DNA from 2 places in the Micromonospora sp. NPDC051141 genome. Region 2 is predicted to be linked to the other one. Evidence: riboswitches for the same ligand, from Rfam matches in the RefSeq annotation. Region 2 holds a riboswitch; the other holds the start of a gene.
The links. Region 2 has a riboswitch for cobalamin ahead of ACIA6B_RS24795 (peptidase). Riboswitches for the same ligand answer to the same signal wherever they lie in the genome.

Region 1 (5,423 bases), on a different contig from region 2:
TCGCCGACGCGCTTCCCGCGGTGCGCGAGCGGTTCGGTGGCCCGGTCGGATACGCCTCGATCCCCCTCGAAGGCGTCGACTGGACGCCGTTCGACATCATCGCCAGCGACGCCGGCTACCGCGACGCCACGAACGCGGCGGCGTTTCCGCAGAGCCTCGCGGCGGCGGTGGGCCAGGGCAAGCCGTACGCCGCCACGGAGTTCGGCTGCTGCACGTATCGGGGTGCCGCCGACGTCGCGGGCGCGACCGAGCCGGTGACCTACGACGAGCACGGCCGGGCGGCGAAGCTCACCGCGACACTGGAGCGTGACGAGGAGGGCCAGGCCCGCTACCTCGTCGACCTGCTGCGCGACTACGAGGCGGGCGGGGTGGAGGCGGCGTTCGTCTACACGTTCGCGAACCGGCACCTGCCCACCACCGGGGACCCGGAGCACGACTACGACCTGGCGGCCCGGGGCATCGTGCGCGTGCTGCCGGACGGCTCGTGGACGCCCAAGGCCGCCTTCCACGCCCTCGCCGAGTACGGCCGCGCCCGCGCGTCGAACCGGCCCGCCGGCTAGGCGTCCGCCCCGACGGCGGGCCCGCGCCGTCGGGGCGGAACTGGCAGTGTGGACGGATGACGGACATCGACGCCCGCCGGCCCCACCCCTTCTACCAGGACGCCGACGGCGTCAACCGGCCACCCGGCCCGCGCAAGCACCCCGACTACGCCCGGTTCGCCGCCGGCTCTCCGGTGGTGCCGATCGTGCGCCGGGTCGGCGGCGAACCGGTTCCGGCGCTGCTGATCTGCCGGTACGCCGACGTGCGCGAGGTGCTGCGCCGACAGGACGTCTTCTCCCGGGCCGCCGCCGCGTACGCCGACGAGGTCGACGTGTCCGGCACCATGCTCGGCATGGACGGGGCCGAGCACGCCCGGGTGCGCGGCACCGTGAAGGACGCGTTCACCCGGCCGGCCGTCGACGGGCTGCGCGACACGGTCCGGGCCGCGGCGCAGGAGCGGCTCACCGCGATGGTGGGCCGGGGCGCTCCGGCGGACCTGGTCCGCGACTTCGCCGTCCCGTTCGCGCTGGACGTGATCTGTGACCTGCTCGGCCTGCCGCCGACGACCGGATGCGGTTCCGCCGGTGGGGCGACATGTTCCTCGGCGCCGGCGACCTGAGCCGCGTGGAGGCGGCCCGGTCCGCCGAGGAGATGGGCGGCTACCTGTGGGAGCAGCTCGAACAGCGACGCGGCCGACCCGGCGACGACCTGCTCGGCCGGATCGCGACCGCCGCCGCCGACCAGCCGGTGGACGTCCAGATCAAGCTGCCGATCTCACTCGTGGTGGGTGGCTGGGAGACCACGGCCAGCTCGATCGCCACGTTCGTCCACGTGCTCCAGACCGAGCCGTACGGGCCGGCCGGCACCGGCTGGGCGTACCTTGTCGCGCACCCCGAACGGCTGGACGGCGCGGTCGCCGAGCTGGAGCGGCTGCACTCCACCGCGAACGGCGACGAGATGCCGCGGCGGGTGATGGCGGACGTGACGCTGCCCAGCGGTGCCCGGCTGGCGGCGGGCGACATCGTGGTCCCCTCACACGACGCCGCCAACCGCGACCCGGCGGTGTTCCCGGACCCGGAGCGGATGGACTTCGACCGCCCGCCCACCCCGCACCTGTCCTTCGGGCACGGCGCGCACTACTGCATCGGGGCCCACCTGGGCGCGCTGGAGGTCCGCACCGCGCTCGCCCTGCTGCTGCGGGAGCTGCCCGGCCTGCGCCTCGCGGTGCCGCCGGACGAGGTGCCCTGGAAGCCGGGCCACGCCATCCTCGGCCCGGTCGAGCTGCCGGTCACCTGGTAGCCGGCCCGCCCGCGACGCCGCCGACCGGCTCGGGCGCACCCGGCCACACCGTGGTCACCGCGCCCGGCCGCTCGCGGTCGAGGTGCAGGCGCAGCAGCAGCCAGCCCAGCGACACGCCGCCGATGAACAGGTACGCGGCCGGCGTGCCGAACGTGTCCCAGCAGGTGTGCAACGTGACCGCCGCGGCGAAGGTCAGCAGGAACGCGGCGAGCCGGCGTCCGCCGGGCGCGGCGGCGAGGGCGAACAACGCGCCGGCCGTGAGCCCGGTCCAGGACAGGTGCGCGGCCGGCGCGGTGAGACCGCGGATCAGCAGTGTCTGCTCGACCGCGCCGAGGTTGCCCTGCGACCCGACGAGCGTGGTGAACGCGTAGCCCATCGTCTCCAGCGCGGCGAAACCGGCGCCGGAGGCCACGCCGATCACCAGCCCCTCCCCCGGCGACCGGTGCCGCCGCCACAGCAGCAGGACGCCGACCGGCACGACGAGCTTCGCGGACTCCTCGATCAGGCCGACGAGGACCATCGGCAGCACGCCGAGCCGGTGCAGCGTGTCGTACTCCAACCAGCCGGCCGCGACGACACCGATCACCCCGCCGAGGAACGCGGCGAGGCCGACGATCGCGCCCGGGACCCGCCAGCGGCCGGACCGGCCCTCGGCGAACGTGAGGAACGTGGCCGGCGCGATCGCGGCGCCGAGCACGATCAGCGCGGGTACGAAGTTGATGTTCCGGGTGCCGATCAGGGTCTCCAGCACCAACAGGAACAGTCCGACGCCGACCAGCAGGACCAGGAGCCACGCCCAGCGGCGTCCGAGATTCGCCATGCCGCCCACTATCGTCCCCGGCCCCGGGGAGCGCCAACCGCGGGCGGCGTTCGTCCGGCATCGTGGACGGTGAGACGCAACCGACACGCCTGACCCGACATCTGGTGTTGCCCGCCGGGCATCACCGCCATATATGGTGTCCCCGCAGCTGGTTCGGCCGCGCCTCACCGGCGCGGCCGAGGCAAGAGGGAACCCGGTGGAAGTCCGGGACTGCCCCGCAGCGGTGAGTGGGAACGACCGCCGTCATCAGCACTGGGCCACCGGCCTGGGAAGCGACGGCCAGTAGGCGACCTCGTGTCACGCCCGCGAGTCCGAAGACCTGCCAGCGCGCCGTGCGCTGCCGCGTGCGGCGGTCGACGGTCGCGCGGGACGACCGACGCCAGCAGCCGGGCCGGTCCTGCGTGCCGTGCCCGTTGGCGTTCTCCCGCCGGCCGAGACCATCGGTGACAGCGAGGGAGAGGTCATGACGGTCGTACGGGAGAGTCAGCGGTCCGGTGTTACCGGGCCGGAGCAGCGCCGACTGGCGATGCGGGTCCGCAAGCGGGACGGCGACACCGAGCCGGTCGACGTCAACCGGATCGTCCGGGCGGTCGAGCGCTGGGTCGCCGACCTGGACGAGGTCGATCCGCTGCGGGTCGCCACCCGGACCATCAGCGGGCTCTACGACGGGGCGAGCACCGCGGAGCTGGACCGGTTGTCGATCCAGACCGCGGCGGAGCTGATCGGCGAGGAGCCGCAATATTCCCGGTTGGCCGCCCGGTTGCTGGCCGCGTACGTGGACGAGGAGGTCCGCGGACAGCAGGTGACGCGCTTCAGCGAGTCGATCGGGTACGCCCACGGGCTGGGGCTGATCGGTGACGACACCGCCGCGTTCGTGGCCCGCCACGCCGGTGAGCTGGACGACGCCGTGGACCCGGCCGGTGACCTGCGGTTCGAGTACTTCGGACTGCGTACCGTGGCGGACCGTTACCTGCTGCGGCACCCGGAGTCGCGGCTGGTGGTGGAGACGCCGCAGTACTGGCTGCTGCGGGTGGCCTGCGGGCTGTCGCACACCCCGGCCGAGGCGGTCGGTCTGTACCGGCTGATGTCCAGCCTGGCCTACCTGCCCAGCTCCCCCACGCTGTTCAACTCGGGCACCCGGCACACCCAGATGTCGTCGTGCTTCCTGGTGGACTCGCCCCGCGACGAGCTGGACTCCATCTACGAGCGCTACCACCAGGTGGCGAAGCTGTCGAAGTTCTCCGGCGGCATCGGCATCTCCTGGTCGAGGGTGCGTGGCCGGGGCGCGCTGATCCGGGGCACGAACGGGCGGTCGAACGGCATCGTGCCGTTCCTCAAGACGCTCGACGCCGGGGTGGCGGCGGTGAACCAGGGCGGCCGGCGCAAGGGCGCGGCCTGCGTCTACCTGGAGCCGTGGCACCCGGACGTGGAGGAGTTCCTGGAGCTGCGGGACAACACCGGCGAGGAGTCCCGGCGGACCCACAACCTCAACCTCGCCAACTGGATACCGGACGAGTTCATGCGCCGGGTCGAGGCGGACGAGGACTGGTCGCTGATCGACCCGTCCGACGCGCCGGAACTGCCCGACCTGTACGGCGAGGCGTTCGACGCCGCGTACCGGGCGGCCGAGAAGAAGGCGGTCCGCACGGTCCGGGCCCGCGACCTGTACGGGCGGATGATGCGCACGCTCGCGCAGACCGGCAACGGGTGGATGACGTTCAAGGACGCCGCGAACCGGCTGTCCAACCAGACCGGCGAGCCGGGCAACGTGATCCACCTGTCCAACCTGTGCACCGAGATCCTGGAGGTCAACGACGACGCCGAGACCGCGGTGTGCAACCTCGGTTCGGTGCACCTCGGCGCACACGTCACCGCCGACGGGGTGGACTGGGAGAAGCTGCGGGCCACGGTGCGCACCGCGGTGGTGTTCCTGGACCGGGTGATCGACATCAACTACTACCCGGCCGCGCAGGCGGCGGCGTCGAACCCGCGCTGGCGGCCGGTCGGGCTGGGACTGATGGGCCTCCAGGACGCGTTGTTCACGCTGCGCCTGCCGTTCGACTCACCAGCGGCGCGGGAGCTGTCCACCCGGGCGCAGGAGGAGATCCTGCTGACCGCGTTGGAGACCTCCGCCGGGCTGGCCGAGCGGTTCGGACCGCATCCCGCGTACCGGCAGACCCGGGCCGCGAAGGGCGACCTGCACCCGGACCTGTGGGGCGCGACGCCGACCCAGGTCGACAGGTGGGCGGCGCTGCGGGCGCGGATCGCCGCGTCCGGGCTGCGCAACTCGCTGCTGGTGGCCATCGCGCCGACGGCCACCATCGCCTCGATCGCCGGCTGCTACGAGTGCGTCGAGCCGCAGGTGTCGAACCTGTTCAAGCGGGAGACCATGTCCGGTGAGTTCCTCCAGGTCAACACGTACCTGGTGCGGGAGCTGAAGGCCCGTGGGCTGTGGACGCCGCAGGTCCGCGACCGGATCAAGCGGGCCGAGGGCTCGGTGCAGGGCCTCACCGAGCTGCCCGCCGAGGTGCGGGCGCTGTTCCGGACCGCGTGGGAGCTGCCGCAGCGGGCGCTGATCGACCTGGCCGCCGCGCGGGCGCCCTACGTCGACCAGTCGCAGTCGCTGAACCTGTTCCTGAGCGCGCCGACCATCGGCAAGCTCTCCTCGATGTACCGGTACGCCTGGCGGGCCGGCCTGAAGACCACCTACTACCTGCGGTCGCGTCCGGCGACCCGGATCCAGCAGGCCACCGTGGCCCCGGTG
Region 2 (5,423 bases):
CCGACACCGTCGTGAGGTCGAGTTGATGGGCGACTACCTCATCCGCTCGTCACGGCCGGACATCCGCGCGATCACCGAGGTACGGGTGATTCCGGATCCGAACCTGCACCTTGAATACTTTGCCAAGAACGCCCCCACAGTCGCCGATGCGTTCTTCGGCCGCCGGGAGCTCACCTCGGCGGCCGGTCGCGCTGATCGACAGACCTTCGGCGCGCAGGGCGTGCACGGCCGCGTGGCGTTCGCGGGTGTTCGCCGCCCGCAGCCCCGTCCTGAGAGGCTCGTCGGCGTGGTCGACCGGCACCTGATCATGCTGGGCATCGCGCTCATGTACGGCAGCGTCAGATTCGACGACGACTTCTGGCCGGCGACGGTGTCACGTCGGGTCTCCGAGCGCCCTGGTAAGGCGCTCGCACATGCAGTGCGTCGGGTCCGCCTCGGCGACGATCGCCTCGATCCGCGCCAGGCGGGCCCGTGTCTGACGCAACTCGTGCTCCAACCGGTTGGCCCGGGCGGCGGTCGCGCCGACCTGCCTGCGGGAGGCGTCCAGTCGCTCGAAGTCCTCCGGCCGCATGGCGGTCCACTCGCTGCCGTCCACCACGAACGTCACCCTGTCGATCTTCTGACCCACCGGTTCCCCTCCGCCGTCGCAGGCCTGTGCCCGATGTCGCGACGCTACTCGGTCGCGCATCGACGATGCGGCAGCGAACGCCGCTCCCGAGGGCCGGGCAGGTCTGCCCACAGCACCTGTCGGGCGCATACGATGGGCGACGGCCCTCGACTGGTCCACCTACGCCCAGTCGCTGACCGACCGTTCGGTCAAGGGCATGCTCACCGGTCCGGTGACGATCCTGGCCTGGTCGTTCGTCCGGACCGACCAACCACTGGGCGACACCGCGGACCAGGTCGCGCTGGCGCTGCGGGAAGAGTGCCGGGACCTGGAGGCAGCAGGCATCCGGATCATCCAGGTCGACGCGCCGGCGATCCTGGAGACTCTGCCGCTGCGGCGGGCCGACCAGATGGCCTACCTGGACTGGGCGGTCGGTGCGTTCCGGCTGGCCACCTGCGGGTTCGCCGACGGCACGCAGATCCACACCCACCTGTGCTATTCGGAGGTCGGTGAGGTCATCACCGCCATCGACGCCCTCGACGCCGACGTCGCCAGCATCGAGGTGTCCCGGTCGAAGATGGAGGTCCTCGACGATCTCGCCGCGATCGGCTACCAGCGCGGTGTCGGGCCCGGGGTGTGGGAGATCCATTCGCCCCGGGTGCCGTCCCGGGGCGAGGTCGTGGACGCGCTGCTGCGGGCGGCGGCGGTCCCCGCGCAGCGGCTGTGGGTCAACCCCGACTACGGGCTGAAGACCCGCGGCTACCCGGAGTCGAGGCGTCGCTGGAACACCTGGTCACTGCGGCGGTCGAGGTACGCGGCAGCTAACCGGCGCGCCGGGTGGAGTGGCGGCCCGCTCCACCCGGCCCGCGGCACCGGCCGATCCCCACGCGCGGCGAGCAGACGGCGGTTACTGTCCGCTGACGGCCGACGACGGATTGACATGGGTGGTCGCGGCCAGCCAGACTGTCGCCACAACTTAACCAAACGCGCGTCCGTGCGGGGGAAGTCCGGTCGAAGTCCGGCGCTGGCCCGCAACGGTAGGCCGTCCGAGGTGGCAAGTCACCCGGCGGTGAGCCCGAATACCCGGCGTACGCGCGCATCCGCTCCCCCACCCGTCGTGGCCCACGGGTCGGAGTCCCGGTCGACTCCGCGTACCGCCGGTCGGCCGGGTTTCTGACGACCGCCGGGCCGGAAAGGCGCTTCCGATGGTCGTCCGCCTGAGCCGGCATCCCCTGCTCGCCCTGTTCTGCGGCGTACTCGCCGCCCTCACCCTCGCCGCCCCCGCATCCGCCGTGACCGGACGGGTAGCCGCCGTCCCCGGCCCGAACCGGCCGGAGGCCGCCGCCGGGTGGCTGGCCCGGCAACTCGTCGACGGAGAACGCTTCGAGGTGGTCTTCGACGGCGTCGCGTACCCGGACCAGGGGCTGACCCTGGACGCGGTGTTCGCCTTCGCCGCCGCCGGTGTCGCCGACGACTCCGCCGCGCGGGCCCTGGCCTGGGTCACCCGACCCGACGTCCGGGACGGTTACCTCGGCGACGGCGCCGCCGAGGCGTACGCCGGGGCGACCGCCAAGCTGGCCCTCGCCGTCGAGGTCCGCAGCGGGAACCCGACCGACGTCGGCGGGGTCGACCTGATCGCCCGGTTGCGGTCGCTCCAGGCGCCCACCGGGCGATTCTCCGACCGGTCGGCCTACGGCGACTACAGCAACGCCTTCAGCCAGTCCTTCGCCCTACTCGCCCTGGATCGCACCTCGCAGGGTGCGCCACCGGTAGCGGCTGCATGGCTGGCCGGCACCCGGTGTCCCGACGGGGGCTACCCGGTGCTGCCCGCCCAACCGACGTGCCACTCCGATGTGGACGCTACCGCCCTGGTTGTGCAGGCGCTGCGGGCCACCGGCCGCCGAGCCGACGCCGCCGCCGGGTTGCGCTGGCTGGTCTCGGTGCAGCGACCCGACGGTGGCTTCGCCAATGCGGACGGCGTCCCGAACGCCAACAGCACCGGCCTCGCCGCGCAGGCACTGCGCGCCGCCGGCCGGCCGCTGGCCTGGGCCCGGGCGCACCGGTTCCTGGCCGGGCTGCAGGTCGGTTGCGCGTCGACGCCAGACCGGCGGGGCGCGGTCGACTTCGACGGCGGCGCGTTCGACCCGGACACCGCCGCCCGCGCCACCGCCCAGGCCGTCCTCGGCCTCACCGGCACCGGCTACGCCGACCTGTCGGCCGCCGGCGCCGCCCCCGGCGCACCCGTCCTCGCCTGCCCGTAAGCGCCCTGCCATCCGACCACCTTCAGGAGGATCCGTGTCCCTTCGTCCATCCACCATCCGGGCCCGGCTCGCCGGTCTGCTGACCGCCGCGCTGGCCGCCGTCGCCCTGACCGCCGTCGAGCCCGCGCCGCAGGCCGCGCAGGCCGCGGCCTGCACCGGCACCTCGGGGGTCACCGTCGTCGTCGACTACGCCGCCCTCGGCGGCGGCATCCAGGTCGGCTGTGCTCCCGGCGACCCGGCGACCGGGATCGCTGCTCTGCAGGGTGCCGGGTTCACGGTCACCGGCACCCAGCGCTGGGGGCTGGCGTTCGTCTGTCGGATCAACGGCAAGCCGACCGCCGCGACGGACCCGTGCGTCAACACCCCACCGGCCACCGCCTACTGGTCGTACTGGCATGCGCCGCACGGCGGCCCCTGGTCCTACAGCTCCTCCGGCGCGGCCAGCTACAACCCCGCCCCGGGCAGCGTTGAGGGCTGGTCGTTCGGCGCCGGCGCCGCACCGGGCATCACCGCCCCCTGATGAGCCGCGCCAGGGCGGTGACCGGCATCGCAGCGGGTCCCGGTCACCGCCCTGGCGCCGGACGGCGTCCGGGCGGTACGGTGACCGCACCCGGTGTACGCCGGGGACACAACTGCATACGTCCCGTGTGGGGGGAAGCCGGTAGAAGCCGGCGCTGACCCGCAACCGTGAGCGAGAGCCTTCTCGCGAGCCGGAACGCCTCGCCTGGGACGAGCGGCTTCCACTGTCGAGGTCTACAGGGTGAAGTCCGGGCCGCCGAGGTCCGATTCCACCCCGCTCACCGCAGTTCGCGGAGCGGGGTGTCGTTTGTCTCGGATGCTTTCCGGAGTTCTCACCGACCGCTCCGCGAAAGGCACCCTTATGCCCCTGTCCCCACCCTGGCGACTCGGCACCGGCCTTGCCGCCACCACGGCGGCGGCCCTGGCCACGCTCACCGTACCCATGACCGTGCTGGCCGCGCCCGCCACGGCTGACGCCGCCGCCGCGCGGGACGCCGCTACCTGGCTGGGCGGCAACTTCACCGACGGGATCCTGCCCGGACCGTTCGGCGGCCCGGACTGGGGCCTGACCATCGACGGGCTCGTCGCATTGTCCGCCACTGGCGTGGACACGCCCACCCGCCAGGCCGCCACGGCGCAGGTCGCGGCACACGTGCGCGCCTACAACAGCTACGACGAGTGGGGCATCGAGGGCTTCACCGACGGCGGCGCCACCGCGAAGCTGCTCTACGCTGCTTCCGCTGCCGGCGCCGACCCCACCGACTTCGGCGGGTACGACCTGCGCGCCGAAACCCTGTCGCTGATCTCCGCAGCGGACGCCGGTAACCAGCGGGGTCGGATCACCAGCCGGGTCACCGCCGACAGCGGACCGGACGCCAGCAACACCTTCGACCAGTCCTTCGCCGTGTTGGGCCTGGCCCGCAGCGGTGACGTCCCGCAGGACACCGTCGACTTCCTCATCCGGCAGCAGTGCGCGGCGGGCGGCTTCCGGCTCTACCCGGACACCGCGGACGGACCGTCACCGTCCTGCGACGAACAACCCGGCGCCACCCTCGACGTCGACTCCACCGCGATGGCCGTGCAGGCGCTGCTGAGCGCCGCTGACGACGGCGCCACCGGGGCGGCCGGGGCGGCGCGCAAGGGAGCCGACTGGCTGGTCGCCCAGCAGCACACCGACGGTTCCTTCGGCGGGTCGGGGCCGACGACCGGCGCGAACTCCAACAGCACCGGCCTGGCCGGGCAGGCCCTCGCCGCCGCCGGACGCGACACCGAGGCCGGCCGCGCCGTCGCCGCGCTGACCCCGCTGCAGCTGACCGGCGCGAACGGCGGCAAGGCCACCGCCGACGCGGGTGCCATCGCCTACAGCACCGAGGGTTTCACGACCGCCGTCGCGGCTGGGATCGCGGACACCGACCGGGACCAGTGGCGCCGGGCCACCGCCCAGGCGCTGCTCGGGCTCGCGCAGGTGCCGCTCGGCCGCATCGGCGTCGACCTGCCGCCGTCCTCGCCCGGACCCACCCCGTCCGGCACGGCCTCGCCCACCGCCTCCCCCACCGGATCACCGACCCCGACCACCAGCGCCACCGCCACCCCGACCGCCACCGTCGACCCGAGCCCCAGCGACACCGTGAGCCCTCCGGCGGCGACCCCGTCGGCCACCACACCGAGCACGCCGCCGGCGGCGACCGCCGCGCCGAGTGCGACACCTCCCGCGCCGGGGCTGGCCGGGCTGCCGACCACCGGCCCGGCGATCGCCGGCTACGTGCTGGTCGCGGTCCTGATGCTCGGTGGCGGCGTGCTGCTGCTGGTGCTCGGCCGCAGGCGGGCGACATGACGGCCCGGTACGCGCGGGCCGGCCTGGTCCTCGCTCTGGCGGCGGTGAGCACCCTGACCGCGCCGGCTGCTGCGGCGGCAGCCGCCGGGTCGGCCGGCTACTGTCCGGACGCCTCCGGGGTCACCGTGGTGGTGGATTTCAACGAACTCGGCGGCGGCACGGTGATCCGCTGCGCACGCGGCGACCAGGGCACCGGCCTCGC

Region 1: another riboswitch for cobalamin. It lies ahead of ACIA6B_RS18430 (ribonucleoside-diphosphate reductase subunit alpha); the one in region 2 lies ahead of ACIA6B_RS24795 (peptidase).

What each region holds. Positions count from the first base shown of each region.
Region 1 covers NZ_JBITFD010000009.1:83,903-89,325, reverse strand. The annotation lists gene ACIA6B_RS18450 (hypothetical protein) at 1-560, shown strand, start outside; gene ACIA6B_RS18445 (hypothetical protein) at 617-1,159, shown strand; gene ACIA6B_RS18440 (cytochrome P450) at 1,111-1,839, shown strand; gene ACIA6B_RS18435 (PrsW family glutamic-type intramembrane protease) at 1,829-2,659, opposite strand; cobalamin riboswitch at 2,792-3,001, shown strand; gene ACIA6B_RS18430 (ribonucleoside-diphosphate reductase subunit alpha) at 3,123-5,423, shown strand, end outside.
Region 2 covers NZ_JBITFD010000014.1:97,969-103,391, reverse strand. The annotation lists partial or broken gene ACIA6B_RS24815 (DUF4238 domain-containing protein) at 1-100, shown strand, start outside; gene ACIA6B_RS24810 (hypothetical protein) at 50-301, opposite strand; gene ACIA6B_RS24805 (hypothetical protein) at 374-628, opposite strand; partial or broken gene ACIA6B_RS24800 (5-methyltetrahydropteroyltriglutamate--homocysteine S-methyltransferase) at 825-1,325, shown strand; cobalamin riboswitch at 1,579-1,714, shown strand; gene ACIA6B_RS24795 (peptidase) at 1,813-2,868, shown strand; gene ACIA6B_RS24790 (hypothetical protein) at 2,903-3,388, shown strand; cobalamin riboswitch at 3,463-3,611, shown strand; gene ACIA6B_RS24785 (cell wall anchor protein) at 3,749-5,221, shown strand; gene ACIA6B_RS24780 (hypothetical protein) at 5,218-5,423, shown strand, end outside.